Regions from separate parts of the Brumicola blandensis genome, predicted to be linked through region 1. Evidence: predicted binding sites of a transcription regulator. Region 1 holds the regulator's gene; the other holds the start of a gene.

Region 1 (15,600 bases):
GTGTCATCACGTTCAACTAAGCGTAGCTCAATTTCAATTTTACCGATCTCAGTAAACTTGATTGCGTTTGAAACAAAGTTATTCAAAATCTGTGTAATGCGAAATTCATCACCAATCAAATGACGAGGCAAATCATTCGACAAAGTACTTATCAACTTGAGTTTTTTGTCTTCAGCGCTTTTATTGTAGGTATCAATAATCTGCTTAACCATTAAAGTGAGGTCAAAACGCTCTGACTCAAACGTAAGCTTGCCAGACTCAAGCTTTGATAGATCAAGAATATCGTTCAGTATTTTCAATAGCGCTTGCGATGACTGATCTATGGTTGAAATATATTGTTTTTGTTGCGCCGCTAAATCAGTCATTTTCAATAGCTCTAACATACCAAAAATACCGTTCATTGGAGTGCGTATTTCATGACTCATATTTGCTAAAAACTGGCTCTTCGCCTGAGAATGAGCGATGGCAATGTCTGTTTGATTACGCAGCTCTTCGTTGAGCGTGGTCAATTGGTTTGTAGACTCATAGGCTTCAGTGATATCTCTAGCAATCACAGTCCCTAAGGCATTCATACCAGAGGCTTCGGCATTAGGGGAGTATATTTTGATTTCTACAAACCGCTGCCGATCGAACTTATTCTTATATTCAAAGACTTGTGAAGCGATAAACTCTGGTCTTGCTGAAGATTGATTATCCAGTTGAGCACTGAACGTTGCTAGAAAAGTGGAGCAGAATAATTCATTTAGTTCGGGTGTTGAACTGAAGTCGTGTTCGAGCACTAAGCCAGAACTTGCCATGTATTTGTTGATGAACACGCATTGGCGCTGTTGATTATAAAACAGCACACCTACGGGCAGTTTGTTTACGACCGCTTGAATTTGCTGGAGTATGGCTTTGTCGTCGTCAATAGGGGGTTGCGCTTGGCAATATGGTTTGCGTTTTTGGTCACAGAAGGTTGTGCTAAATTGGCGTAATGCGATAGCAGATAATAATCCGAAAAAACCAATAATAAGAAGAAGATAATTTTGTTGAACTAAGGCCAGAATAACGCTGACCACAGTGATGATTGCTAGCAATAAATAGAGTAAGGTTGGAGAAGGGCTTGTTTCCAAGCGAACTGGCTTCACTGAACTTCCAAGTTAAATAGTCCTAAACTAAAGTAAGAATAAAGTAGCTGTACCTAAAAAAGCAAATATTCCGACCACATCCGTGATCGTAGTCAATATAACACTGCCAGCGAGGGCTGGATCAATCTTAAACCGTTTCATAATGATCGGCAGTGTTGCACCGGCTAAACCAGCAGCAATCATGTTCATCATCATGGCGAACGCGATAACCCCGCCTAACATGAAATCTTGTTTCCAAATAGCGATAACAGAGGCGATCAAGGTCGCCCAGATAATACCGTTCAAAAAGCCTATCGCTAATTCTTTTCTGACCAGCCAAACCGAGTTACTACCACTAACATGGCCTAGCGCCATACCACGAATAACCAGTGTTAGCGTTTGATTACCAGCAACACCACCCATACTTGGCACAATTGTGTTTAAGATAGCGAGCACGGCTAATTGACTCAAAGTCGCCTCAAACAAATCGCTCACGGCCGCAGCTAACAACGCTGTTACAAGGTTTACTCCCAGCCAGATAGAGCGTCGCTTTGTACTTTGGCCTACTGGCGCAAAGGTATCCTCTTCATCATCTAGGCCCGCCATACTCATCATGCTGTGTTCCGCATCTTCACGAATAATATCAACCACGTCATCAATTGTGATACGACCAACTAAGGTTTTATTCTCGTCAATGACAGGTGCAGAAAGCCAATCGTATCTTTCAAACATGCTAGCGACCTCGCTGTCACTCATGTTAACGGGAATGGTTTCAGCTTCTTCATTCATGATTTCGCTAACGCTGACCTCAGGCGGTGAGGTCAGTAGCTTTGTAGCAAGCACTGTACCGATGAGGTTGTCATGGCGATTAACAACATAAAGCGTATCTGTATTTTCTGGCAGTTCACCTTTTAAACGTAAGTAACGTAATACAACATCAACGGTTACGTCAGGACGCAAAGTGATGGTATCGGTATTCATGATAAAGCCGGCGGTATCCTCACCGTATGAGAGTGCTTTCTCGGCACGTTGTCTATCTTGCGCATCCATTGACTTGAGGATGCTTTGCAGGACAGTATCGGGCAGGGTACTTAATGTTTCAGCTAAGTCATCGGTATCCATGTCTTCAAGCGCATCAACAACGCTTGATGGCACCATCTTCGAGATAATACCGTTTCTGACATCTTCTGATAATTCTTCGAGGACTTCACCATGAAAATCAGCGTCTAATAGCTCCCAGAGTTCTTTACGCGTTTTTAGGGGGCTGGACTCAAGTAGTAAAGCAACGTCACTGGATGGCAAATCATGCAGTAGTTTTCTGACTTGCACAAAGGTACCGTCGCTTAGTGATTGGCTAATCGAGTCCAGTTGACTTTGTACGTTGCTTGATTCTACTGTTTCCGCCATAAGACCCTTTCGTCGTCTTTGTAAAGAGATTGAGGCTGAGTTGCCACTCTATACAGGACTGTCTATGTTAAGTTTGGTCGAATATGCGCTAAGTATAACACTAGTTTTCATTAGTGTTATCTGTCTTATTGATTTTATTGAAATTTATTCATCTTCGTTAAAGCGGTTTACGATAAGGCTAGCGATAGCATCCATGGCTTCTTGTGCGTCTGGACCATCGCAACGCAGCAGAACCTGTTTGCCTTGACTGCTTTCAAGCATCATCAAGGCTAAAACACTATTGGCAAACGCTTCTTTATCGCCTTGATGAAGGGTGATAGAGGATTCAAACTGATTGGCAAGCTTGGCTAACTGTGTTGCAGCTCTGGCGTGTAAACCTAGCTTGTTAACGATGGTAAGTTGTTTTTCAAGAGTCATAGCCGAGTAGCCTCGTCGCCATCTTCAGGCTTATTTTCAAGCGCTTTAATGATTTTCAACTCGCGGTGTCTCACTTGCACGTCACCGTGGCTAGAACGGAAACTGCTACACAATGACTCGGCCACAAAAACTGAGCGATGTTGGCCACCAGTACAGCCGATCGCAACAGTCACGTAACTTCGATTATTACGCTCTAAATGCGGTAACCAAGTACTAATAAGATTTTGGATTTGCCAAATGAACTTGGTCACTAGAGGTTGGCCGCCAAGGAATACTTGTACAGGGCCATCTAAGCCAGTCAGAGGTTTAAGATCGGGTTCCCAGTGCGGGTTGGGCAGAAAACGGGCATCAAACACATAATCAGCATCTTTTGGTATACCGTATTTAAAACCAAAGGACTCAAAGACGATAACGAGGTTAGTGCTCTTCTTCCCTAATACGCGCTCTCTAATGAGTTCAGAGAGCTCATGTAGCGATAAATTATCGGTATTGATATGCAAGTCTGCTTTTTCTGATACTGGCACGAGGATTTCACGCTCAGCCTCAATCGATTCCGACAATGATTTGTTCAGTTTGAACAAGGGATGTAAGCGGCGCGTCTCACTATAGCGTTTGATAAGTACATCGTCACTTGCATCCAGATATAAAATAGTCACTTCCCAAATATCTGGTAAGAAGTCGACAATTTCAGACACTTCGTTAGCCATTTTGGGAATGTTTCGTACGTCGATGCTAACGGCTACTTTTTCATTCTCATCGGCCAAGGTATGCGTTAGCGTGGGGAGTAAGCTGACCGGAATATTGTCTACGCAGTAGTAGCCCAAGTCTTCTAGGGCGCGCAATGCTATTGATTTGCCTGAACCGGAGCGTCCGCTAATGATGATTAGATTCAATGATGAGCCCCTTATTCTAGGTTTTGGTTATGCTAGCGCTGCGATTATTTGGTCTTTACTTGTGGCTTTTCTAATCGTTTTCACGATTTCTTTATCACTGAGTTTTTGTGCAATAGAAGAAAGTGTCTGAAGATGCTCTTCTGTTTGCTCTGATGGTACTAATAGTGCAAAGAAAATATCAACGGGTCTGTCGTCTATAGCGTCAAAGTCGATAGGTTCTTCACTCGTGACGACAACAGCTACGATATCGTCTATGCCGTCGATACGGCCATGAGGAATGGCAATGCCATTTCCAATACCTGTGCTGCCCATTTTTTCTCGGCTCACTATACTCGCGAGTATATCGCCAAGTGCTAATGATGGGTTTTCTCTGGCCGCAATCTCGCTGATGACTTCGAAAATTCTTTTTTTACTGTGACAATCGACCGCACATTCAGTGCGGTCTAAAGAAATGATATCAGATATGATCATATTAACTCTTAAGCAACTAGTGTCGCTTTAGTTTTTCCTTGTGTTTAATAACCTGTCTGTCTAGTTTATCGATAAGGCCATCAATGGCTGCATACATGTCATTATGCTCGGCATTTGCGTGAACAACGTCACCCTTTAAATGCACAGTAGCTTCTGCTTTTTGGCTCAGCTTTTCGACGTTTAACACCACGTGTACGTTGCTGATATGGTCGAAGTGTCGTTCTAACTTCTCAAACTTAGTATCGACATATGCTCTGAGTGAATCTGTAATATCTACGTGGTGACCTGTTAGATTAATTTGCATAATGTTACGTCCTCTAATGTCGTCTTATAAAAGACTTTTTCTTTGGTTCGACGGGGGAATCGAGAGAGACTCTCGATATTTCGCAATTGTCCGCCGTGCAACTTGAATACCTTGATCAGCTAACAATTGCGCAATCTTGCTATCACTTAATGGCTTGCTAGGTAACTCTGCAGCCACTAACTTCTTAATTAATGCTCTTATCGCAGTAGATGAACACTCTCCTCCAGACTCAGTAGAAACATGGCTAGAGAAAAAGTACTTTAACTCATAAATGCCACGTGGCGTGTGCATATACTTTTGTGTGGTAACTCGAGATATAGTCGATTCGTGCATATCCACCATTTCAGCTACGTCATTTAGTACCATCGGTTTCATCATTTCTGGGCCGTGTTCAAAAAAGCCCATTTGTTGCTGCACAATACAATGAGACACCTTTAGGAGTGTTTCGTTGCGGCTTTCTAAACTTTTGATAAACCATTTCGCCTCTTGTAAATGAGACTTAATAAATTGGGAATCGTTCGAATTTTTTGTACTTTTACTTAAGGCCGCATACTCTTGATTAACCACTAATGGCGGCAGTGAATCATTATTTAATTCAACAACCCAGCGACCGTTTTTCTTGAGCACAGTGACATCTGGAATGACATATTCCGGCTCTTTGGTTGCTATCTCACTCCCAGGACGGGGATTGAGTGTTTGTAGCAGACGCATCACTTCACGCAGTTGGTCTTCTTTCAACTTCGTTTTACGCATTAAAGTGCGGTAGTCTTTACTACTTAGTAAATCACTGTGTTCGCTTAGCAAATGTTTAGTTTCAGCGACCCAAGGTGTGTCGGGAGCAAACTGATTGAGTTGCACCAGCAAGCATTCTTGAGGTGAGCGGGACCCAGAGCCAATAGGGTCAAACATTTGAATGCGTTTTAAAACACATTCCACTTCATCAAGCTCAATCTCTTCGTTTTGTAAGCTATCCAAAATGTCTTCGCAACTGACGGTTAAATAGCCTGATTCGTCGATACTGTCGATAATTGCGATAGCGATAGAACGGTCAATATCAGAGAAGGGCGTTAATTCCATCTGCCAGATTAAGTGGTCTTGGATATTTTCTGAGGTCTCACCTTGAAAGACGTAGTCGTCGTCGGGGCTTGAGCCACCTGTCATCGTTGCTGGTGCAGAAGACGAACTGAGGTATTCTTCCCATGAACTGTCGATCGGTAAATCATCAGTGAGTTGATTGTTTTCTAAGGCGTCATGACTATCGATGTTGTCAGAATTTGCCGAATTGAGGTCGCTAGAATCAGCTTGCTCTCTATCGTTTGCACTATTCTCTTCTGACTGCTTGTCATTATTGTGTTCACTTTCATCAATTTCCAATAAGGGATTTGAGTCAAGCGCTTCTTGGATTTCTTGTTGCAGGTCTAGCGTAGATAACTGTAATAGCTTGATCGCCTGCTGCAACTGAGGCGTCATCGTAAGTTGTTGACTGAATTTTAACTGCAATGAAGGCTTCATTGATGCCCTTGACCTAATGTTAACGGCGAGACGTGCCGAATTCTAAACATGATACGGAATACCTATAAGACAAATTGTTCACCGAGATAAACATCTCGCACTTTTTGGTTACTGAGAACTTCCTCAGCACTGCCTGAGGCGATTAGTTCGCCATGACTTACTATATACGCTTGTTCACAAACATCGAGGGTTTCTCGAACATTGTGGTCAGTTATTAATACACCAATATCACGTTCTTTTAATTGTTGTATTATCTTCTTTATATCATTAACAGAAATTGGGTCAACACCGGCGAAGGGTTCATCGAGCAAAATAAATTTAGGATTTGCTGCTAAAGCTCGCGCGATCTCGACTCTACGCCGCTCCCCGCCTGACAAACTCATCCCAAGATTGTTTCGAATATGATTCACATTAAATTCATCCATTAAATCATCGGCTTGTTGCTCGCGCTGGTCTTTTGTGAGTTCTTTTCTCGTTTGCAAAATAGCCATTAGATTTTCATATACCGTTAGTTTCCGGAAAATCGAAGCTTCTTGCGGTAAATAACCGATACCGTGTCTTGCTCTCTCATGCATGGGCTGAATTGATAAATCTAGCTGATCAATGAAAATTTCACCTTTATCGATAGGTACGAGCCCAACGATCATGTAAAAAGTAGTGGTTTTACCGGCGCCATTGGGGCCTAACAAGCCAACGATTTGGCCTGTGGATACCTCAATACTGACGTCTCTAACGACTTGCCTAGCTTTGTATGACTTGGCGAGATGATTGGCAACGAGTTTACTCACTATTGATCGTCCTCTTGCTTCTTATCTGCGTCTTCTGCTTTATTTTTCAAGGTGTCTTTGGTTTTCTGAATCGTATCTGGACTGAAAATTGTCACGGTAGGCGTGTTACTTTTCTCATTTGTGTTGGCCAGCACCTGTTCTTTTTGCATATCAAAAATAATTGAATCACCTTCAATCGTAAAGGCATTCTGCAGAAGTTGTGCATTGCCTTTCAAAGAAATGGTGCGGTCAGCTTTAATGTATTTGATTTCATTCGCACGGGCTTCGACCATGCTGCCGTCGGCCAATTGTTGGATATAAGAAGCAGGTTTGCCGGTGGCAATAAAAATTTCACGCCCAGCCCCATTGGTGCCTATCACTTCCATTTTATCGGCGCTAATTTTTAAGCTACCTTGAGTAATCTTGACGTTACCCTCGTAAAACAGCACTTTCTCTTTACTATCGGCAAAGGTATTTTCAGACTCAAGTCTAATGGGTTGCTCAAAATCACTCTTTTGAATGATTTCCTGCGCTGTGCTCGAAAACGCTAAACCTAGCGTTAAGCAACTAGCGAGTAGGTAAGTATTCAGTTTCAACATGTTTTTTTAACTCGTATTGTTGGGTTTCTAGATTTGCGCTAAACCCAATACTATTAATCGTAAAATTCGAACCAGATATAGCGACTGGTTGATCTGAAGACAATTCTTGAGTGTCTAAACTAAAAGAAATGTAGTCAGTAGAAATGGTTTGTATGTAGTCGTTAGTTTGTTGACTACTGATCACAACATCCGAGGCAAGCTCTAGTCGATTGTTGTCATAAAACGTTCCTTCACTTGCGACAAGTTGCCAACTCTCGCCGGTCTCGGCTAAGTAGATAGTGTATTCAGGCTGCTCAAAGTTTACATATTCAAGTAGGTCATAGTGTTCCATTTTTGCGGCACTGACTTGATGAGTGAGCTGACCATCTTTATCAAATATTTTACTGCGTAAATTTAGGGCCTGATAGTTAGGCACGAGTGCCGCGTCTTTATCGCTCACCTCAACTTGTTCTTCTTCTTCCATCCAAATGGGTACGTACAGCGCAAGTGCGGCACTGAAAATAAGGATGATACTGAGCGCTAGTCGATTCATACACTAGCCCCATGGATTTCTTCCAGCTTTCCTTTTGCTTGTAATATTAAATCACAAATTTCACGAACAGCACCACGCCCACCGTCTAAGCTGGTACAAAAAGTTGCCTTTTGCTTCACCATTGGATGGGCATCAGCAACTGCGATGCCAATTTCACTTTCTAAAAACATACCTGTGTCGGGCATGTCATCGCCGACACTCGCAATTTGAGAATTCGTATATCCATAATCACGAATCAACTCCTTAATCGCGACTTGCTTATCTTCCCGATTCTGCATAATGTGTTTCACATTCAAGGCTTGCATACGGTTCGCAACAATTTGCGACTGCCGCCCAGTAATTACGGCTACATCGACACCCACTTTAGAGAGTGCTTTGATGCCATATCCGTCTTTGGTGTTAAATGCTTTTAGCTCTTCACCTTGATTGCCCAACAAAATCGTACCATCAGAGAAAACACCATCCACGTCACATACGAGTAGCCTGATGTTGGCAAATTTGTTCATGAGGCTTTGGTCTATCTGTCCGTACAATGTATTTACTTTAGCCATTACACCACTCCGGCTTTTAACAAGGTGTGCATTTTAATCGCGCCCACGGGGTGTCTGTCAGCATCAACAACGAACAAGGCATTGATTTTATGTTGCTGCATAACGTTTAATGCATCCACCGCTAACTTATGCTGTTCAATCGTAATACTGCCTTTGGTCATTACTTCAGTAACTATTGAGTGATGAATGTCGATATGTTTATCTAAGGCTCTGCGTAAGTCACCATCAGTGAATACACCCAATAATTGTTGTTGAGCATCTACAACGCCAGTCATCCCCAAGCCTTTGTTAGATATCTCGAATAGCGCTTCGGTGACCGAGGCAGTTTCTAAGACGATAGGCAATTCGTCATCTCGTGCCATTATATCGTCAACTGTTAGCAACAAACGTTTGCCTAAAGAGCCTCCAGGATGAGAGAGGGCAAAGTCGTCAGCGGTAAACCCTTTAGCTTCGAGTAAGGCAACTGCCAGTGCATCGCCAAGTACTAAGGTTGAGGTAGTGCTTGTGGTTGGTGCTAAACCAAGAGAACAAGCCTCTTTGGTGACTTGTATGTTGAGAGCGACGTCAGCATGCTTTGCAAGTGAGCTGGCATCATTATTCGTAATGGCAATCGTCGGGATGCCTTTGCGTTTGATGACGGGAAGTAGACTGGTGAGTTCTTGCGTTTCGCCAGAGTTAGAAATACCGATAAATACATCGCCAGAGGCCAGCATACCCAAATCGCCATGGTTGGCTTCACCTGGATGCATGAAGAATGAAGGAGTCCCGGTGCTAGCTAGTGTTGCTGCTATCTTGTTACCGATATGGCCCGATTTGCCCATACCACAGACGACGACTTTTCCGTCGCAATGCAACATAAGCTCACAAGCTTGATTAAATTTTTCGTCGAGTCGGCCTTGCAAGCGCGTCAAAGCGGCAATTTCATTTTCGAATACTTTATTTGCGGTTTGCAAAAAGCTCATTATCTTCTCGTTTCTTTTGTCCTATTTAGGACTATAAATACCGATGCCTGAATCTGGCATGAACAACACAAGATTCTGTTTAAACTGTTACTTTATGCGAAAAGCCAGTATTGATACGCTAAAAACGCTAGCACAAAAATACCGCCTTCATAGCGATTGATCTGTCGTGTACCACGCAGATTAAAGCAAAATACAAATAACAATATCGTTAGGCCAAGCATAACGTAGGAGTCTCGACTTGAAGCGTCGGCATCCAATAGCCCAGGTGCTATCAAGCCTGGCATTGCGAGAACAGCCAAAATATTAAATATGTTCGAGCCGATGATGTTGCCTAAGGCTAAATCATCTTCACCCTTTCTCACACCGGCAATACTTGCAGCAAGTTCTGGTAAGCTCGTTCCTAAAGCAATGATGGTGAGACCAATAACCAAATCACTCACACCAAAATGGCGCGCAATAAACACGGCACTTTCTACTAAAAAGTGCGCACTAAGGGGCAACATGACTAAGCCAACAATCACCCACGTTACCGCATTGACTGTCGGAACGTTATTTGGAATCTCGTCTTCTGTTTCAGCAATCAGAGGATCGTTCTTATCGACTTTAAACGATAGCCAAGCCATTCCGCCTAATACAATGACAAACATGGTGATTAAGATAATGCCTTCAACAGGGCTTAAATAACTGTCGGATAGAAAGTACACAGCAAATAATGTGACTAGCAATAAGACGGGGAGTTCACGCTTGAGCGTGGTAGAAGATACAAGCAGAGGCTTAATAAGCGCTGTAATGCCCAAAACCAAAGCAATGTTTGTAATATTAGAGCCTAAGGCGTTCCCTACCGCAGTGTTGGGATTACCATTAATCGAGGCAGTGGCTGAAACAACAATTTCTGGTGCGCTAGAGCCCATCGCGACAATCGTCAAACCAATCATCATTGGCGACACGCCGAAGTTCTTGGCTAATGCTGAGGCACCGTAAACAAACTTGTCAGCACTCCAACTTAGTACTGCTAAGCCTATTAAAAATATAACAATTTGTATTAACACTGAGTAAGTAGTCTCTTCTAAGTAGTTTTTCTATTGTCGCAAAAAGTAGGGCCATTTGACACTAAAATGTCTAAAACAAAATGGGCTTTGGCTACTTTTTGTAAGTTTTCATTACAATTTATAAATTTTGTTACGAATAAATACTATTAATCGCCTTGAAAAACCGAAAATTATAACCACATAGCTGTCCTTATTACGCTATAATTTAGGGCTACATCGCAGGTTTTTCAAGATTCCTTAGGGAAATTTGAAAATAAAAGCCTTTTATGTGAAGAAAATGTCGAAATTGATGGTCTTGTTCAGCTTAGAGTCATTAAACTTTGTTAATCTTCATTTTATGAACTTTTTAGCGCTATTACTCGTCTTTACTAGGGTATCAGCGAATCCTTAAGTGGGTTGCTCAGTTAAAGTGTAGTTAACAGCAAAATTAATACAATTTTTATATGCATGCTGTGTGTTCTGTACAACGTAAAGCTCGGTAAGAGCGATGTAAGGATGCAGCTAAGATGCAAGACAAAATAGGAATAAAGAACACAGAATGTCAGACATTTTAGTTGATATTAACAAAATGCATTTTGAGCGCGGCGAACGTGTTATCTACGATAGCATCTCGATGCAGGTGCAAAAGGGTGCAATTACCGCGGTCATGGGACCTAGTGGTATTGGTAAAACGACTCTTTTGAAGTTGATCGGAGGCCAATTGACCCCGGAAAGCGGTGAAGTGTTGTTTCAAGATGAAAATATTCATCAGATGAGCCGCAAACGATTATATGACGTGCGCAGAAAAATGAGCATGCTATTTCAAAGCGGTGCTCTGTTTACAAATATATCGGTGTTTGACAACGTTGCATTTCCTCTCCGAGAACACACCAAGCTCTCCGAGGCAATCATCGAGACAATCGTATTATTAAAATTAGAAGCCGTTGGCTTGCGAGGCGCTGCACATTTGATGCCTAGCGAGCTATCTGGCGGTATGGCTAGAAGAGCGGCGTTGGCAAGAGCTATCGCACTCGATCCAGAACTCATCATGTACGACGAACCTTTCGCAGGCCAAGATCCTATTTCAATGGGCGTATTGGTGAAGCTGATTAAAGAATTAAATTCTGCCTTGGGGTTGACTAGCATTGTGGTTACTCACGACGTCAATGAGGTGCTTTCTATCGCAGATTACGCCTATATTCTTGCTGATAAACGGATAATTGGTGCTGGTACGCCTTCCGAAATCCGTGAATCTAAATCAGAGCTGGTGCAGCAGTTTTTACAAGGTAATGCCGATGGGCCTGTCCCATTTCATTTCCCTTCTGAGTCAATGGAAACATCTTTCCTAGGAGGCAAGGAATGAATTGGCTAATCAATTTAGGGGCAGGAACCTTATCCCGCTTGAGTGCGATAGGAAATGCCTCGTTGATGCTTTGGGGTGGCTTGTTTGCCTTACCTCGATTGAAAAACATTCCTTTGATTATTCAGCAAATATACGTCGTTGGCGTGCAAAGCTTGTTAATTATTATTGTATCTGGTTTGTTTATCGGCATGGTAATGGCGTTGCAGGGCTACACTATTTTGGTCAATTATGGCGCCGAAGGCAGTCTCGGCCCCATGGTCGCTCTGTCATTGTTAAGAGAGTTAGGTCCGGTTGTGACGGCCTTGCTATTTGCTGGGCGAGCAGGCTCGGCACTGACTGCTGAAATAGGCTTGATGAAAGCAACCGAGCAGCTCAGTAGTTTGGAAATGATGGCTGTTGACCCGCTCCGCCGTATAATCAGTCCTCGTTTTTGGGCGGGTGTTATTTCAATGCCCTTGCTCGCGCTAATATTCAGCGCCGTTGGTATTCTTGGCGGTCATTTGGTTGGGGTAGATTGGTTAGGCGTTGATTCAGGTAGCTACTGGTCAATAATGCAAGCCACGGTCGAATGGGACAAAGACGTTATAAATGGCGTAATAAAAAGTATTGTGTTTGCTTTGGTCGTGGTGTGGATAGCTCTTTACAAAGGCTATGACGCAATTCCTACTTCTGAAGGAATAAGCAAAGCAACAACCGAAACTGTGGTGTTTTCATCACTCGCAGTGTTGGGATTAGATTTTGTGCTAACAGCACTGATGTTTGGAATTAATTAGGAATTGAGATGACAAGCAAGAAAACAGAATTAATGGTAGGTATTTTCGTTGCCTTGGCGATAGCCGCAACATTACTTTTAGCATTACAAGTAGCCAATAAGGGAATGAGCGGAGGCGGTGAAGCATATGTCGTCAATGCAAAGTTTGACAACATTGGTGGTTTGAAACCGCGCTCATCGGTAAAAGTCGGTGGCGTTGTGGTGGGCAGAGTCTCTCGTATCTATTTAGATGAACAAGAGCTCATTCCTGTTGTCGTAATGGAAATATCTGACGAATATGCACAGACCTTTCCAGAAACGAGTTCGGTATCCATTTTAACCGCTGGTTTACTTGGTGAGCAGTATGTGGGTCTAACACCAGGCTTTATTTTCCCAGGTGAAGATCCGATTTACCTCGGTGATAAAGAGGGTGAAACGCAGTTTATCGTAGATACCAAATCAGCCTTGGTATTGGAAGACCTGATTGGTCAATTCTTATTTGGTAAAGATTCAGAATAATTAATCTCGCAGTGTGCAGAAGGGGAAGAGTGTGAAAGTGAAAACATATAGTCGTTTTAAGTACTTATTAACAATGTTGACTGCGATGATGGTCATATTGACAGCATCTAGTGCCCATGCGGCAAAGCAAGACGACCCCTACTTAATGATCCAAGAAGTGGCTGGTTTAACTTTTGAACGCATGAAAAAAGAGAAGGATGCGATTAAGCAAGACCCTGAACTCTTGCGTAAAGTGATGGAAGAAGAGTTGCTACCTTATATCGACTACCGTTTTTCAGCCTTCAAGGTTTTGGGCAAATACGCTCAAAAGGTACCGAGAGAAAAGCTTCTTGAGTTTGTATCAGTTTTTCGTGAATACTTAATTACCAGCTATGCAGTAGCATTGGGTTACTATGATGATCAATTCGTTGAATTTGCGCCAGCTATCGATTTTGACGGGCGTTCTGATGTAACTGTTCGTGCGGTTATTAAAGACGATGAGAGACCTGACATCAAAGTGGCTTTCAAGGTGCGCAAAGATAGAAAGTCAAACGAATGGCAAGCTTATGATATGGTTGCTGAAGGCATCAGTTTATTGTCCAGTAAGCGCAGCGAGTTTGAGTCGGTGTTGAGACAGGACGGTATCGATCGAGTGATTGAGTTGATGCGTGAAAGTATTGAGCAACCGATCGTTCTTGAAGAAAAGTAAAACATCAAATGCAAGCAAATCTACAGACATGTGAAGAAACACAAAACCTTAGCTTAATCATCAGCGGCGATATTGATCAATTAACGCTCAGCAAAGATTATTGGTTGATGGCATCATCTAAAGATAAAGCGCGTCTACAAAAAGCGAGCAAGCTGCGAGTTGACCTTGCTGACGTGGTCAGAGGCGACAGTGCTGGACTCGCTTGGCTAATTAATTTGAAACGAGATTTAAAACAACACGGCGTTGATGTTACCATTCAAAACTCCCCTGCGAAGCTGATAGAGTTGGCGAAGTTAAGCAACGCTGAACAGTTAATAGAGTAAACAGAGAATAGAATGACAAACGAAGAAATTGCGGATCTATTGAAAGGCGAACTTTCGCTAAATGATGTAAAAGTGAAAAGCGAAGGCTCTCATTATCAGATCATTGCGGTCGATGACCGATTTGATACCATGACCCGCGTAAAGAAACAGCAACTGATTTATAAGCCGCTGTCCGACAAAATAGCAGACGGCACAATGCATGCAATCACGATTAAAACCTTTACAACTGAGCAGTGGAAGCGCGAAAAGATGTTCCACTCTTAACTTTGATTAGTGATAACTCGCTGTATAAAAGTAATCAAAAGCACTAATAATATTAATAAGAAAAACGAATAAGAGAGTACCCGTGGACAAGTTGGTCATCAAGAAAAGCCCGCCATTATCAGGTTCGGTCACTATATCAGGCGCTAAAAACGCCGCACTACCTTTGTTGATCGCAAGTCTACTTGCTGATTCTACTTGCTCATTTGAGAACGTTCCCGCTTTACGAGATATTAATACGACTTTGCTCTTGTTAAAAGATTTCGGTGCAAGCGTCAACCAAGTAGCCAAAAATCATGTTGAAATTGATGCTAGCCAATTAAATAGTGTTACTGCTTCGTATGACCTAGTGCGCACGATGCGCGCATCTATTTTGGTCTTAGGTCCACTATTGGCTAAACATGGTAAAGCAAATGTATCGTTGCCAGGCGGCTGTGCGATAGGTGCCAGACCTGTCAATCTTCATCTATCAGGCCTTGAAAAGATGGGCGCTAAAATTGAGGTTGAAGAAGGCTATATTCGCGCGGAAGTCGATGGTCGTTTAAGAGGCGCACGCATATTCATGGACATGGTAAGTGTCGGTGCAACTGAAAACTTAATGATGGCTGCATCGCTTGCTGATGGTGAAACAATTTTAGAAAACGCAGCAAGAGAACCTGAGATTGTCGATCTAGCTAATTGTCTAAACAGCATGGGCGCTAAAATCGAAGGGGCGGGCAATGACAGCATTAAAATTACCGGTGTTAAACATCTACAAGGCTGTCACTATTCAGTGCTACCTGACAGAATTGAAACCGGCACATTCTTGGTCGCTGCAGCAGTCAGTCGTGGCAGTGTGAGATGTGAACATGCAGCGCCAGCTACTTTAGACGCCGTATTAAGCAAGTTAGAACAAGCTGGTGCGAGCATTAAAGTAGGCGAAGACTGGATTGAGTTGGATATGGAAGGTCGGGCACCCAAAGCGGTGAAATTAAAGACAGTGCCTCACCCAGGTTTTCCAACAGATATGCAGGCCCAGTTTATGACACTCAACTCGGTAGCAGAAGGGTCGGGCGTGATCACAGAAACTATCTTTGAAAATCGCTTTATGCATGTGCCTGAACTCCAAAGGATGGGGGCTCATATTGAATTAGAGGGCAATAGTGC
Region 2 (15,600 bases), on a different contig from region 1:
CGCTCACTTTGCGATTCAAGAGGCTTTGTTTAGCGACTCTAAATCTCATTTACTTCGCCGCCTCATTCAAGTCTGGTAAAGATTGAACCCGGTCAAAGTATGTGGACAAGCGCTTATCATGGCTAACAAATATGAGACTCGCCTTGCAAGAATGAACAGTCTCTAACAGTACATCCATAAAAGCACTTGTCGCATCCTCATCTAGTGCAGAAGTTGGCTCATCAACAATCATCAAACGGGGAGTGTTTATGAGTGCGCGAGCGATTGCTATTCGCTGTTGCTGGCCTACGCTCAGAGCATCGGCGCGTTGATGTAATAAATCGAGTGGGAGTTGTAGCTTGAGTAGCAGTTCTGACGCGTGTTCCTCAATACCAACACTGTTGTCGTCCATATTTTTTGAAAAATAGCACGCCAATTTAATGTTATCGATAACCGATAAATAAGGTACAAGGTTAAACTGCTGTAGCACCACACCAATATGTTGTGCGCGATAACTGTCTCGCTCGCTAGGTTTTAAACTAGAAATAAGCGTTTCGTCGATTGTTATGCTTCCCTCATTAGGAACTAATAAGCCTGACATCAAACTCAATAATGTACTCTTGCCACAGCCTGATGGTCCATATAAGAATACACGTTCTTGCGTTTTCACTTGCCAGTTTTCTATTGCTAAAACAGGCTTTCCAGCATCATAAGCAAAACGAAGTTTATCTATTTGGATAGCAAGAGGGGCGCTCATCAAAAAGGTACCTTACCATCTTCGTATTCTTTTGCAGCACGCTTGATAAATTGAATAGAAGGAGCGAAAAACGCGGCGCCTGTTTCTGCATTTGAATAATCTAAGAGTCGGTCGTAGTGCCCTAGTTCATCACCAAATACGCGGCTATGCAGCATTTCTCGGAATGACTTACTATTGTTGGCACAACTCACAAAAAACAAGCCCTGCATCAGCATATCACCGTAGGGCATACTTTGCTTCAATAAGCTAGGGTATTCACCTTGAGGACCGGTCAGTTTCGTCCTAAACGTATGAGAAGACCGCCCGGTATCGACCAATGGTAGATTGTGTTCTTTGGTTTTCCCCATAATAGCTTCTTGACGACGTAAGGCTAAGGCATTCCAACGCGTCATATCGTGACGATAACGCTGAATGTGAAGATAACTACCACCTTTGAACTCGGGATCACTATCACCCACAATGGCAATATCAAATTTCTTCATTCCTCGCGGATTGTCTTCATTCACCATGAAGCCGGTAAGGTCTCGTCCATCTAGATAGCGAAACGCGCTCACTTGCTCAACCAACTCTACGTGCACTCTTAAAAGGTCGAGTACTTCAATACCAATGGCATGACAGATGTCTAAACGGTCAGCGCGGATTTGAATATATAGGTCACATTGCAGTACAGGTGCGCAACGGTCTTCACTCTGCATATCGGGAAATGCATTGAGTTCTTGGGGACGACTAATTGGATAGAGCTCTGACCAAAAGCTGGCACCGACACCGATTACGCCAGACACCATTGCCTCATAATGCTCGTCATCGAAATGCTCAAACAGATCGAGCAAGCGCGAAAGCTTCTCACGAATGGCTGGAAAGTCATCATCAACCACATTAAACAACAGGTATTGGGCGTGCAGATTTGGCTCTGCACAAATCCCTTTTTGCGGTTGACTCATTTACTTAGTATCCTGCGGCTTGACCATCTTTTCTCGTTTCCGATGCACCATAGTACACTTTATTTTTATCGTCTAGCATAATAGCCTGATAGCCACCGAACGCACCGGAGACATCTTTAATGGTGTGTCCCATCTTCAACAGCTCACGTCTCGTCTTATGCGAAAAACCAGACTCTAAGCTAACAAAACCGCCATCTACCATGACATCTCCCTCAGGAGAGCTGGAACCTGTATGCAGAATACGAGGTGCATCGCCCGCTTCTTGCAAATTCATACCAAAATCAATCATATTGATAATAATTTGAGCGTGCATTTGTGGTTGCGTACCGCCACCCATCACACCGAAACTCATCAGAGGTTTGTTATTTCTAGTGACGAATGCAGGAATGATGGTATGAAACGGACGCTTGCCTGGCTCCAAACTGTTAAAGTGGTCCTTGTCTAAAGAAAACATTTCACCCCGGTTCTGCAGAACAAAGCCTAAATCGGTGGGTATCATACCCGAGCCCATGCCTCGATAATTACTTTGGATCAAAGATACCATGTTGCCTTTGCTGTCAGCGACTGTTAGGTAAATCGTGTCACCGTCATGTTTGCCAGCATCAACACGCTTTGCCGCAGTGTTTGCATCAATCAGCTTTTGACGCTCAGCTGCGTAATCTTTTGAGATTAACCAGTCTACTGGGATCTCATTAAAATCGGGATCAGCATAAAATTTAGCTCGGTCTTCAAACGCTAACTTTTTCGCTTCAACAAAGGTGTGAACAAACTCAGCACTATCACGTCCCATGCTTTCCAAATCATAGAGTTCAAGTAAATTGAGAATCTGTAGAGCAGCAATACCTTGTCCATTTGGTGGTAACTCCCACACATCGTAACCACGATAATTGGTCGAGACAGGCTCTATCCATTCCGACGTATGGGTAGCAAGATCTTGATAGCTCAACAAACCGCCCTGATTCTGCATAAAACCACCAATCGTACGCGCGATATCACCTTTATAGAAGGCATCGCGCCCGCCTGTTGCTATTTTTTCGTAAGTAGCTGCTAGGTTGGGATTTCTAAAAATTTGGCCTTTCTTTGGCGTTTTACCATTGATAGTGAAGGTTTCTTCAAATCCAGGGTACTGGCCAATACGCTTCTGATTCATTTCAAAGTAGTAGGCAATTAACTCTGAAACAGGAAACCCGTCTCGCGCATATCGAATAGATGGAGCAAGCAGTTCTTGCATCGACTTAGAACCGAAGCGCTCATGTAGCTGATACCAACCATCCACTGCACCCGGCACAGAAACGGGTAAAGGGCCAAACGCGGGAATACGATCTAAGCCTTGCTGTTTAAAGTAATCGATAGTTAAGCCTTTTGGCGAACGGCCTGATGCATTTAATCCGTATAGCTTTTGTGATTCTGCATCCCAAACTATTGCAAATAAATCACCACCGATACCGCATCCAGTCGGTTCTACCAAACCAAGCATTGCGTTTGCTGCGATAGCAGCATCGACAGCGTTTCCGCCAGCTTTAAGTACATCAATGGCAACTTGCGTGGCCAAAGGTTGGCTAGTGGCTGCCATTCCGTTTTGCGCAATGACTTCTGAGCGGGAAGCAAAAGGTTCGCCAGTCACTCTATCGTAGGCACCGACAGAGCAAACCATACTGGTCATCAGGACGATAGCGGAAAATTTTAGAACTTTTATCATGCTGTACTCTTATTTTTCTAGTTATTTGAACACTTTAATACAGTGTACCCGCGTTTTAGACCACTGCCAAAAATATCCACAATTATTAAACGTTTTAGCATTCAAAACATAAAAGTGACTTAAAACTAAAGCATAATTGCAACAATCGTCGATTGTGTTTACTCTATAGCCATGAAAGCACCTCTCATATTTACTAAAAATATCCAAAAAAAGTCTAGTTATATGAACTTAAAAACGATTGCTAGCCTGCTGTTATTATTCAGTTTTTCACGCTTTTGCTTTCCTCAGTCAGACACCTTAACCATCTTATTCGCTGCAGACATGCCCATTATTGGGCAAAATGAATCGGGAAGTTATGCCCAGCTAGCCACCGCGGTTAAACAATATCGCGCCGCACAAGCCGATACCTTATTCCTTTTCGGCGGAAATAGTTTAGGTCCCAGCCCAATGTCGTCATTTGATAGCGGTTCGCATATAGTCGATTTGCTCAATAGTATTGAACCCGACGCAATGGGCGTTACTAAAAGAGAATATAGTTACTTTGAAGAACAGCTATCGCTGCGCTCCTTCGAAGCTGTTTTTCCAATGGTCGCTAGCAACATTTTCGATCCACTTCAAAACTCGATGCAAAACGGACTCATGAAGTCAGTCACCATAGAACGCGCTGGAATAAAAATTGGCATCATGGCGGTGGTCGATCCCTTGGCTAAGCAACAATATTTGCTAAACAGAGTGGTTGTTGAAGATATTTCAACAAGCGTTACTCAAGAAGCTGAAATATTGCGACGTGCCGGGGCTGAGTTAATTATCGTGATGCATGGAAGTTTGTTTCCCGAACTCGATGACTTGCTGGAACGTAAGGTTGTTGATATTACCCTATCAAAAGATCATTTCGCGCCAGAGCGCGAGATAGAAAAGTCGAAAAATATCGATAACAAAATACTGATTACTGAAGCTGGAGATTTTGCCTTACTTCAGATTTCAAAACAGAGTGACGAATCAATTGATATTCAATGGCAGCGACAAACCTTGAGTCGCTTTGCACTGGATCCAGACATTGCTAGCCTAGAATTAGATTATGTTCAGCGTTTAGACCGACTCATGAATCTTCCAATTGCTACCGTGAAAAAGGGATTCAATACCTTTCGTAATGCCACCAGAAGTTCAGAGAATGAATTTGCTAATATGATCACTGACGCAATGTTGGACTACACCGATGCAGACATTGCGATTATAAATAGCGGTGGCATTAGAGGTGATACTGTATATGCTCCATCTCATGTTTTTACACGAAAGAACTTAGTCAGCGAACTCCCTTTTAGAGCGGGGATCGTCACAGTACAAATATTGGGTCAGGATCTACTAGAAGCCTTAGAACTGAGTGTTTCTGAATTTGACTACAATAAAGGAAGGTTCCCTCAATTGAGCGGTGCAGAGATAATTTTCGATAGCTCAAGACCTGCTAACAGTCGAATGCTTAGCATCAAGATTCAAGGAGAAGAGATCCAAGCAGACAAATTATATACCCTCGCTACCACTGACTATCTGTATAACGGAGGCGACGGATACACTGAATTTGCTAATGGTCAGCTTATTGAAAACTCACAGAATGAGCGGATTATCTTGTCAGACCTAGTGTTGTATTCAATTTTACAAACAAAGGTGATCAGTGTTGAGAAGCAGAACCGTATAGTCAACGCGGCTAAGCTAAAAGGTGCTGAACAGTGATATCAGCTAAAAAACACAATAAATCTCAGAAACGCTTTTCATTAAACAAAGTGTTCACAAGTGCTTTCAGTGTTTTGTTCCTCATTTTCTTGTCTCTAACGATCTCGGTTTACTATCAATTAAATACCTTTAGAGCAGCCTTAGAATCCTCACTACTTGATTCAATACCGACAATCATATCGTTCGATAGTATTGCGAATCGCAGTGAAAGGTTAGTTTTCTATACTGAAAAGCTATCTACCGCAGATAGCCACCCCGCCTTGCGGATTGCGAATAAAAAAATACAGAGCGAGCTCAATCAGATCGAAGAACAATTGCGCGCTGCAAAGCTCGATGAGGTAGTGTTAAAAGAATATGAAGCAATCAAATTTGAACTAGATGAACTTGACGACTTAGTGACACTTCGTTTGGAAACAAATCAAAAAGCCAGTGATGTTGAGCGTAAATTGTATGCCTTATTTGACGAGGCAAAAGCATTGTCGGCCACGATATCAAAGGCAACTGGCACATCTTCGTCATCGTGGTTTGAAGAATTCTCCCAACTGACCATCATGTCGGCCAACCTAATGAGTGCTGATAAACTCAATCAAATTCGCAAATCTAGTCAGAAAATCAGAAACAAGTATGCTTACATTCAAACGATACAACCTGCGTATCTTGGAGAGAGATTGTCTACATTGAATGCAGACTTTCAAGACATCGTTCTTGGCGAACAGGGTTTAATAAACCTCCGTGTAAAGCAGCTTCGAATAAAAGGACGAACCACTGGTAGGGGGAATTTTACAGAAAAGCTAGTGAGTGATTTTGCTCGAGCATTGAACTTTAAAAGTGCGGTCATCAATAAAAAAATTCTAGCAAATGCCCAAAATGAAAAAGAAACTATCGACTTGCAAATTCGTCTATTAGGCTTCTTTGTGTTTATCTGTATTGTATTGTTTGGTTTTATTGCGTGGCAATTAAGACAGCGAGTCATCGTCCGCTTAATAGGCCTCAACAACTATGTATCTCAGTTTGATAGAAAATTTTTAAACACCAAATTAAAAGATGAAATCAGCGATATTGCACTTACCTTCGACAGTTATGTCGACACCATTGAGCAGCAAAAGAAAGAGCTTTCTCAGTTGGCCATGCAAGACGGCTTAACCAAAATAGCCAACCGTCGTGCGTTCGATAAACTATTCCTAAACACTTTCGATTTAGCAAAACGAAACAAACAAGCACTGTCAATTCTCCTCATCGATGTTGATTTTTTTAAGATGTATAACGATGAATATGGCCATATCAAAGGTGACGAAGCCCTCATAGCCGTCGCCACTACGCTCAAACAAAGTCTCAAAAGAGAAGTCGATTTAATAGCGCGTTATGGCGGCGAAGAATTTGTCTGTCTGTTGCCCAACTGTGATCATGAGGGTGCTTGTAAGGTTGCTGAGGACCTTAGGTTAGCAATAGAAACGCTTAAAGAACCACATAAAAGTAGCAGTGTTGCAGAGCACATTACTATCAGTATTGGTGGTGCGACTATCCGCAATACCGAAGTGAGCTCGATTAGCCCTCAGTTTATGCTTAAAGAAGCAGATATCGCCTTATATCGAGTTAAGAGCAAAGGACGCAATGCCGTTCAAGTTTCTCGTTTATAAGTGACTATTATGTTGAACGAAGTGTTTCCTCTAGTGCTCTTGGCAATGCATCGACATATTTTTGGACATCTTCCAGCAAGCCCATACTAACCCTAGACCAGTTTTTGTAGTCTTGATATATCCCGCGTATTAGCACATTTTGTTGTGCCATTCTTTCACGAAAGATATCAGCATTGCCTTGACCCAAGTCGACAAATACAAAACTGGTTTGTGAAGGTAAAGCATATAGTCCATTTGATTTGACAGCATCGTTTACCATCTCTCGGCCTTCAATAATTTTTGACTTAGACATTTTCAGGAACGCTTCGTCATTATAGCTTGCAATTGCCGCCGCGAGGCCAGCTTGATTCATTGCATAGCCTCCTAGTCCAAATCGAGTAATTTGCTCTACCAACGCTTCAGGCGCCATCATATAACCCACTCGCATACCCGCCAAACCATATAGTTTTGAAAATGTTTTAGCGATAACCACGTTGTAGCCTTCTCTGACCAACGACACCATTGAGTTTTCAGCTGGCATATCCGTCACTTCATTATATGCTTCATCTACTAATACCAAGGTCTTCTTCGAAGCTTTTATACAAAACTCTCTAAGCTTCCTTGCATCAGTAAGCATGCCCGTAGGGTTATTTGGATTCGTTACTTGAACCATTGCTACATCGTCGTCAATTGCAGCATATAAGGCATCTAGATCAATGCTAAGATCACTTGTTTTAGCAATACGTTTTATCTTGCCTCCACCGGCCCTCTCCGGCGCTCTAGCTGTCGTATCCCAGAACAAATCTGGACCTAATATCTTGCCAGTTTGAGATGCCGCGATAGCCGCATACGTCAATACACCGCTAGATCCGGAGCTGAGAGAAATATTTTTAGGACTAAGGCTATTCTTTTCCGCAATCATAGAAACAAGGTAACGATATGGCTCGCTCGCATAATAAGCTCCTTTCGCACTCGCCAAAGCCATTTGTTCTAGAGCCGCTTTACTGGGACCATATGGATTCTCATTTGAATCAAGTTTAGCAATACCAAGCTTTGGTCCATAATGTAAGCCTAACTTTTCGCTATTCGTGGACAGTGCATAAACATTGCTGCTGGCACAGGCGCCCGCAATTAACGCCGTTGCCGTTGCTACCGAACCTCTTAAAAACAAACGTCTACTTATACTATCATTCATTCCTTCACCTTTTTTATTGAGTAAGTTAGTTCAAATAACTTTGTAAAACATAGAAAGAGCAACCACTACCAAATACAAGCCAAACAAGCGTTTCAAATGAAACTCGTTCAGGCTATGTGCCAGCTGAGCGCCAAGTGGTGCGGTTACAATAGAAGCCAAACTAATCGAAATAAGGGCTGGTATATTGACGTAGCCGAGTGTGCCATAGGGTAGGTTTTCTGAGCCCTGCCCCATGAATAAAAATCCGAGCGCTCCTGGCAGGCCAATGATAAAGCCCACTCCCGCTGCAGTTGCGATAGATTGATGGACTTGTCTGCCACATATCGTCATTGTCATCACGGTTATAGTGCCACCACCGATCCCCAGCAACGCAGAGAATCCTCCCAAAAAAGTGACTAGGCCTGCCCGCATAAACCCTGTTGGCATGGATAAAGAGGCAGACCGGAAAACAAACATGTGTGGAAATAGGAAATAAATCGAATAAAGTAAAACGCCACTGGCAAATACAAAGACCAAAACCTCACTTGTTGTAGATGACGCTATCACTAGACCAAAAATAACGCCCACGATGAGCCATCCTGTCCATGCCTTTAAAACGTCGAAGTCAACTGCGCCTTTGCGTTTATGCGCTTGCACCGAGCGCGCACTGGAGATGACAATTGATGCTAAAGATGTACCCACCGCAACCCGCATAATGTCTACACTAGATTCAGAAAAAAGCGGAAAAACAGCTAGCAGCACTGGTACCACAACAAATCCACCGCCATTACCAAATAAACCTGACGTGATTCCTGCTATGGCGCCAGCCAGTAAGAGGGTCGCTACAAATAAAACGATATCTATTTCCATCACACGTTAAACCGTTATCGCTATTTATGTAGAATAAGGTAACAAAAGCAGAATTAGTGCCAGAATAATTATGTATATTAATCATGCAGATACAAATTTTCATGTTTATGAAATGCACTGAACTGGGTAGGGCTTGCTGATTTTTTGTGCAAAACAAAAAACCCCAGTCTACTCAGTAAGCTGGGGTTTTGCGTTAATGTGACATTAACTATTGGTATGTATTTGTTTTTATTTTCACACCAATGGGTGCATCCTTACTACGTCCATGTGTTTCCCTGATAAGAGTTGGCGATCCTTAGCCAACTCCTTTTAGCTGTCTTATGAACGACCGCTGGTGAAATCTGGATAGGCTTCCAAACCACACTCGCTGATATCAACACCGTCGTATTCTTCTTCTTCGCTTACACGGATGCCCATGATAGCTTTCAGAGCTAACCAAACGACTAGGCTAGTAACGAATACCCAAACAAAGATAGTGAGTGCGCCAACCAATTGCCCAACAAACGTGGCACCACCGGTTTCACCAGCGACAACATCAACAGTAAGTGGGTTAGTAATCGGAACTAGCAATAGACCAAGTAAACCGACAGTACCATGCACAGAGATAGCACCGACTGGATCATCAATTTTAAGCTTATCAAGCGCAAGGATACTTCCTACTACCAACGCACCACCTAAAGCACCGAATAAGGTTGCTTGTAAAGCAGTTGGTGTTGAAGGTTCAGCAGTAATGGCCACCAGACCAGCCAATGCGCCGTTTAGCGCCATGGTTAAGTCAGCTTTACCAAACAATATACGAGCTAACAATAGTGCAGCAACTAAGCCACCTGCAGCCGCCATGTTCGTATTCATGAACACGACTGCAACAGAGTTTGCGCTATCAACACTAGCGGTCGCAAGCACAGAGCCACCATTAAAACCAAACCAACCCATCCATAGGATGAATGTACCTAAGGTTGCTAATGGTAAGTTAGCACCTGGAATCGCATTGGCTTTGCCATCTTTTCCATATTTACCTTTACGAGCTCCAAGTACCAAAACACCCGCCAAAGCTGCTGCCGCGCCGGCCATATGAACAATACCTGAACCTGCAAAATCTGAGAATCTAAATGCTGGCATCCAATCTGCGGCTGCATCTTCTGGTACAGGAGCACCAAGATTAAACATACCAAAGACATCAGCCCCACCCCAAGTCCAAGAACCAGACATTGGATAGATTACTGCGGTAAGCACAACTGCAAACGCTAAGAAAGCCCAAAGCTTCATACGCTCAGCAACGGCACCCGATACGATAGACATTGCTGTTGCAACGAAAACAACCTGGAAGAAGAAATCAGCTGAAGGCGCGTAACCTGCAGGCTCTTCTGCGCCAGTTACACCATCGCCAGTGATATCTTTAAGGAAGAAACTAAAATCGTCACCGCCGTACATGATGCTATAACCACAAATCATGTACATGATGCACGATATTGCATATAGCGACACGTTCTTGGTTAAAATTTCTGTGGTGTTTTTAGCGCGTACAAGACCCGCTTCTAACATAGTAAAACCTGCAGCCATCCACATAACAAGTGCGCCGCAGATTAAGAAATAAAAGGTATCTAGTGCATACCCAAGTTCGAATGTGATTTCCATTTTTGTACTCCGATTATCTAACTGCGCTACTTTATAGTGCGTCTGCGTCTGCTTCACCAGTACGAATACGTACTGCTTGCTCTAAGTCATAGACGAATACTTTTCCGTCACCAATTTTGCCAGTTTTCGCTGCACCAACGATTGCCTCAACTAGGCGCTCTACTTGGTCGTCATTCACAGCAATCTCAAGTTTCACTTTCGGAAGAAAATCAACTTGGTATTCTGCGCCACGATATAGCTCGGTGTGACCTTTTTGGCGACCAAAACCTTTTACTTCAGTTACGGTCAAACCGTCGATGCCAATCTCTGAGATGGCTTCACGAACATCATCAAGCTTAAAAGGCTTAATGATTGCGGTGACTAGTTTCATGATGTGCTCCTGCTTTTTTCATTAGTAATACCTGCAATTAAGATTTGCTATTCAAGAGCAATGCCAACAAATAAAAGTTATATTTTTCAAACAGATGATGAGATGAGAGACATATTTAGATACAAAAAACGCACCCTTATGGTGCATTTTTAAATTATCGCCCCAGTAAGGAGCAATGTGGTTTTATTCTCCGAACAAACGGTCCCAGAGGCTTCGTTTTTTCTCTTTGACTTTCGCCGGCGCTTGCTTGCCATTGCAGGGCATGGAGTGTGAAGGTAAAGCACTCAAAATAGCCGGCACACTTATAATCTCGCCGCAACCTGGTGCTGAGAGTTCACCCGTACTTGCGTCAAAATGCGCAATACCTAAGCCTTGCGGGAATCTTCTCGATAGATTTTTAGGTGATTGTCGATGCTGAAACGCAATGTAGATTTGCATTGCACCGCTGGCTCCAGACAAATTCACCGGCGAGTTTTCGTCAGCACCCATCCAAACGCTACTGACGAGATTGCGATCAAATCCTGCAAACCAGCTATCTCGATAATCATTTGTTGTGCCAGTCTTGCCCGCCATGTTGACTGTAGGAAAGTTTTGTCGAATGGCTTTTCCGGTGCCTTCTAAAGTCACTTTGTGCAAAGCATAGTTAATGAGGTAAGTAGCTGACTCGTCAATGCGATTTTCACTGTCTACATCACGTAAATACAACAACGCGTTTTCGTTAGACGTGACTGCTGTTAGGCTGTGTAACTCATTGAAAACACCATTGTTCGCAATAGTTTGATACATTTGATTGACCTGTAAAGGTGATAGGTCAATAGCGCCTAGCGTCAAAGCGGGCACTAATTCAATGTCCTTCTCTACACCTAAACGATTGATCGTGTAAGCTACTTCATCCAAGCCTAATGCCATGCCTAAGCGAACCGTGGGCACGTTATACGACTTACTTAAGGCTTCAATCAACGCAACTTGTCCTCGAAATTGCTTATCGGCATTCAGGGGCTCCCAATACTTTCCACCTGTGCTTCGCATCTTAACAGGCGTGTCCTCTAACATAGTTGCTAAGTTGTAGTTGCTTGAGTCTTCTAAGGCCGTTAAATATACCGCGGGTTTAACCAATGAACCGATGGGGCGATAAGCGTTCAAAGCCCGATTGAAGCCGCTGAAGCTAGTATTCTTGCCTCCCACAATTGCTCTTATCTCACCCGAGCGTATATCGGACACCACCATCGCGGCTTCCAATTCTGTTTGCTTTCGCTGTTCGCTGATCTCTTTAACTTTTTCTTGCAAGGCTGCTTCTGCGCGACGCTGGGCATTGATATCAAGCGTCGTATAAACCTTAACACCGGATAATCTTTCTGAAGGCCGATTCACCACTTGGTAAAGTTCGTCTCTCACCTTATCCATAAAAGCTGGATGCTTGCCACTAGCTAAACTCTTGCTGCTATTGATATTTAGCGGTGTAGATACGTAACCTTCATAATCACTTCTATCTATTTCATTTGCCTCGAATAATAAACGAAGGACTAAGTTACGGCGCTCAAGTGCGCGTTCGCTATATTTATTTGGTTCGTAATAAGAAGGACCTTTAACTAAGCCTACCAGCGTGGCAATTTCCGGGACGGATAACTCTGGCAATGGCTTGTCAAAATAGAAATGACTCGCTAGGCCAAAACCATGCACTGCGACGGCCCCATTCTGCCCCAAAAACACTTCATTTATATATGCGTTTAGAATCTGTTCTTTGCTATATCGAAAGTCGATGACCAAGGCCATGACTGCTTCTTTCGCTTTGCGCACATAAGACCGCTCTCGTGTGAGGAAGAAGTTTTTTGCTAACTGCTGCGTTAAAGTGCTACCGCCCTGTACCGTGCGTCCAGCAGTGATATTGGCAAAAAAAGCGCGCAAGATAGAAGTAGGCGCAATACCATGATGCTCGTAGAAATCTCGGTCTTCCACAATGACCAGTGCCTGCTGCAGGAGCGGTGGTATATCATCAGCACCAACTAACATTCGATCCTCATCAAGACCCTTTACAAGACGAGACACCAGCCACGGCTCTAAACGTGTCATAGCAACCTGACGATTACGGCCATTCGAATCACCATCAGACATAAATTGGATCGTCGAAATACGACTTCCTTCCCATACTATGCGAATATCTCTTTCAGGCTCAAAGCCTTGAGGATAGTGAAAAGAACGGCGCTTAATACGCAACTGATCAGCATGCACGTGATATTCGCCAGTGGATTTTGCTGTAGCCACTTTGCGATAGCCTAAAAGTCGTAACTCATCCATTACCTCAGCTTTGCTGATTTCGAGTTTTTCCTGCAGCACTAAAGGGCGAGCGAATATTTGTGCAGGCACTTGCCATTTATTTCCATCAAACCGGTGCTTCACCTGCGCATCGATGTAGACAAAATAGGCAGCGAGTGCAGCGAAAGAAACAATAAACAGCTTCCAGAAGTGCCGCTTCAGCCATCTAAATGGGAGTAAGGGTATCTCTTTGATCTTCAATGAACTTAACTTCTCTTAGTGATTTAGCGCAAAGACTCGTCATGATTAACTTGTTATTTTTGTTGAGTCCGCTGTATTTTAGCTTAATACCATGGTCGAAAACTATAGACTTTATTAGGGCAGCGGCATAGGCTAAAAGTTCGCCAGTAAACTGATTTGTCTAAATGAGGTGTTTATGAAAGTGAAAATCGAGCTAGATTTGAGCCCAGCAGAGGCGCGTGAAATATTCGGACTCCCCGACTTTAGCCAGTTACATGCAGACATTACCGAGGATATGGCCAAACAATGTGCCCAAGATCCTCAGAAAGCCTTTGAAACTTTCATCAAACCGTCATTGGAAAGTGGCATAACAGGCTTCAGCGCCTATCAAAAAATGATGGAGTCATTCTTGGCCTCGAATAACAAATAACCATTTAAGTACAATAAAAGATAAAGCGTTAACACTCACTCGGCAAATGGAGAACACAGATGGGAACGGATGAAAAAGAAGTACTCGCCTATATCGAAAAGTACGCGGCTGTCTTCAATACCATGGCGCAAGAAGTGCTTGCCCGCTCAGCCCAAAATGCTGAGGGTGGTTCTGTTGATATGCAAAGTTTATTCGACCCACAAAAACTGGGTGCTCTGTTAAATGGCGATATTAAAGTTGATTCAAACAAGCTTATCCAACAGCAAATGCACTACATGCAAAAACAAGCTGAGTTATGGCAGGAAGCTTCAAAGGCGATGATGGGTGAAGCCTTACAAACCAAAGTAGCAGAACAATCGAAAGACAAACGCTTTGCGCATGGCGATTGGAACGAAAACCCTGTATTCCACTATATAAAGGAATCTTACTTAGCGAATTCAGATTTGCTCAGCAGCATGATTGACGCCATTGAATTTGCTGATGAGAAAGCCGAGAAACAAGCGAAGTTCTTTACTCGTCAGTACGTGAACTCCCTTTCCCCCACAAACTTTGTACTAACGAATCCTGAAGTGTGTGAAGAAGTATTAAAGAGCAAAGGACAAAACTTAGTAAAAGGGATGCAAAACTTCTTGGAGGACTTGGAGAAAAGTCCACTAGAAGCTTTTAAAATGCGTCAAACTGACAGTAGTGGTTTTGTATTGGGCGAGAACTTAGCGAATACACCTGGAAAAATTGTATATCAAAATGAATTAATGCAACTCATTCATTACGCTCCTCTGCACAAACAACATCATCAGACCCCAATGCTGATCACCCCACCCTTTATCAACAAATATTATGTGCTCGATTTGGACGAGAAGAAGTCGATGGTGCGGGGATTATTGGATGCGGGCTATTCTGTATTTATGATTTCATGGGTAAACCCTGAAGCCGAACTAGCAGATAACGACTTTGTTGATTACATGCGCAAAGGGCCTATCGCTGCAATTGAACAGATCAAAACGATTACCAAACAAAAGAAAGTGAATTTAACGGGCTTTTGTGTGGGTGGCACTCTCTCTGCCATGACAGTTGCCTATCTGAGAGGGCTGAAGGATGAATCAGTTAATTCCCTGACATTTTTAACCACGCTGTTGGACTTCAGTGAACCTGGCGAAGTTGCTAATTATTTCTCAGAAGACATGCTACCGATGATTGAACAGAACGCAGATATTAAAGGCGTCTTCGATGGTCGAATTATCGGTATGAGCTTCAGCTTACTTCGTGAGAACAGCTTGTTCTGGTCGTTCTTCATCGACAATTATTTGAAAGGAAAAGATCCTGCTCCTTTCGACATTCTGCATTGGAATAGTGACTCAACAAACATCCCCGCAGCATGTTTCAAGCAATACTTACGCACGACTTACTGGGAAAACAAACTCAAGGACCCAGGTGCTATAGTTATTGACGGCGTAAGTATCGACCTAGGTAATATCGATGTACCATGCTATTTCCTCTCTACTATTGCTGACCATATTGTACTTTGGAAAGGGGCATATGAAGGAACTAAACTTGTTTCAGGTGACAGTCGCTTTGTCTTAGCTGGTTCTGGACACTTGGCCGGTGTTATCAATCCAACCAAAGGTGGCAAGTATCCACATTGGATCAATGAGGATTTACCTGAGAGCCCTGACGAATGGTTCGAAGGCGCCACAGAGCACGCTGGCTCATGGTGGCCTGACTGGCATTCGTGGTTGTCTCCACTTTCAGGCAAAAAGCTCACTGCACCAATACCTGGACAGCACAAGGATTACCCTGCATTAATGGATGCACCAGGCACATATGTGATGAAACGTTTGGGCGAATAGTCCAAACCTCCGCATTGATTCAATTTCAAAACATGCTTTTTATCGGAAACTAAGCTAACCT

What was found. The regulator sigma-54, encoded in region 1, starts transcription at its own class of promoters, with help from an activator protein. The targets are predictions, from matches to a motif close to GTTGGCACGNNNNTNGNNT.
Region 2: glnK (P-II family nitrogen regulator) is a predicted target of sigma-54. The motif match lies at 10,819-10,837, and genes of this name have one in related genera.

The regions. Positions count from the first base shown of each region.
Region 1 is NZ_JAVRIE010000007.1:231,562-247,161, reverse strand. Features, by position in the region: gene RM544_RS16320 (ATP-binding protein) at 1-1,127, opposite strand, end outside; gene mgtE (magnesium transporter) at 1,155-2,513, opposite strand; gene RM544_RS16310 (HPr family phosphocarrier protein) at 2,658-2,930, opposite strand; gene rapZ (RNase adapter RapZ) at 2,927-3,823, opposite strand; gene ptsN (PTS IIA-like nitrogen regulatory protein PtsN) at 3,851-4,294, opposite strand; gene hpf (ribosome hibernation promoting factor) at 4,311-4,598, opposite strand; gene RM544_RS16290 (RNA polymerase factor sigma-54) at 4,623-6,110, opposite strand; gene lptB (LPS export ABC transporter ATP-binding protein) at 6,173-6,898, opposite strand; gene lptA (lipopolysaccharide transport periplasmic protein LptA) at 6,898-7,476, opposite strand; gene lptC (LPS export ABC transporter periplasmic protein LptC) at 7,445-8,008, opposite strand; gene kdsC (3-deoxy-manno-octulosonate-8-phosphatase KdsC) at 8,005-8,559, opposite strand; gene RM544_RS16265 (KpsF/GutQ family sugar-phosphate isomerase) at 8,559-9,521, opposite strand; gene RM544_RS16260 (calcium/sodium antiporter) at 9,614-10,570, opposite strand; gene mlaF (phospholipid ABC transporter ATP-binding protein MlaF) at 11,109-11,912, shown strand; gene mlaE (lipid asymmetry maintenance ABC transporter permease subunit MlaE) at 11,909-12,685, shown strand; gene mlaD (outer membrane lipid asymmetry maintenance protein MlaD) at 12,694-13,182, shown strand; gene RM544_RS16240 (ABC transporter substrate-binding protein) at 13,256-13,870, shown strand; gene RM544_RS16235 (STAS domain-containing protein) at 13,879-14,193, shown strand; gene RM544_RS16230 (BolA family protein) at 14,206-14,457, shown strand; gene murA (UDP-N-acetylglucosamine 1-carboxyvinyltransferase) at 14,540-15,600, shown strand, end outside.
Region 2 is NZ_JAVRIE010000002.1:412,648-428,247, reverse strand. Features, by position in the region: gene RM544_RS07105 (ABC transporter permease) at 1-49, opposite strand, end outside; gene RM544_RS07100 (ATP-binding cassette domain-containing protein) at 50-736, opposite strand; gene RM544_RS07095 (Dyp-type peroxidase) at 736-1,677, opposite strand; gene ggt (gamma-glutamyltransferase) at 1,682-3,376, opposite strand; gene RM544_RS07085 (bifunctional metallophosphatase/5'-nucleotidase) at 3,599-5,104, shown strand; gene RM544_RS07080 (diguanylate cyclase) at 5,101-6,741, shown strand; gene RM544_RS07075 (pyridoxal phosphate-dependent aminotransferase) at 6,749-7,915, opposite strand; gene RM544_RS07070 (sulfite exporter TauE/SafE family protein) at 7,946-8,764, opposite strand; gene amt (ammonium transporter) at 9,083-10,399, opposite strand; gene glnK (P-II family nitrogen regulator) at 10,431-10,769, opposite strand; gene mrcB (penicillin-binding protein 1B) at 10,953-13,283, opposite strand; gene RM544_RS07050 (hypothetical protein) at 13,459-13,692, shown strand; gene RM544_RS07045 (PHA/PHB synthase family protein) at 13,752-15,539, shown strand.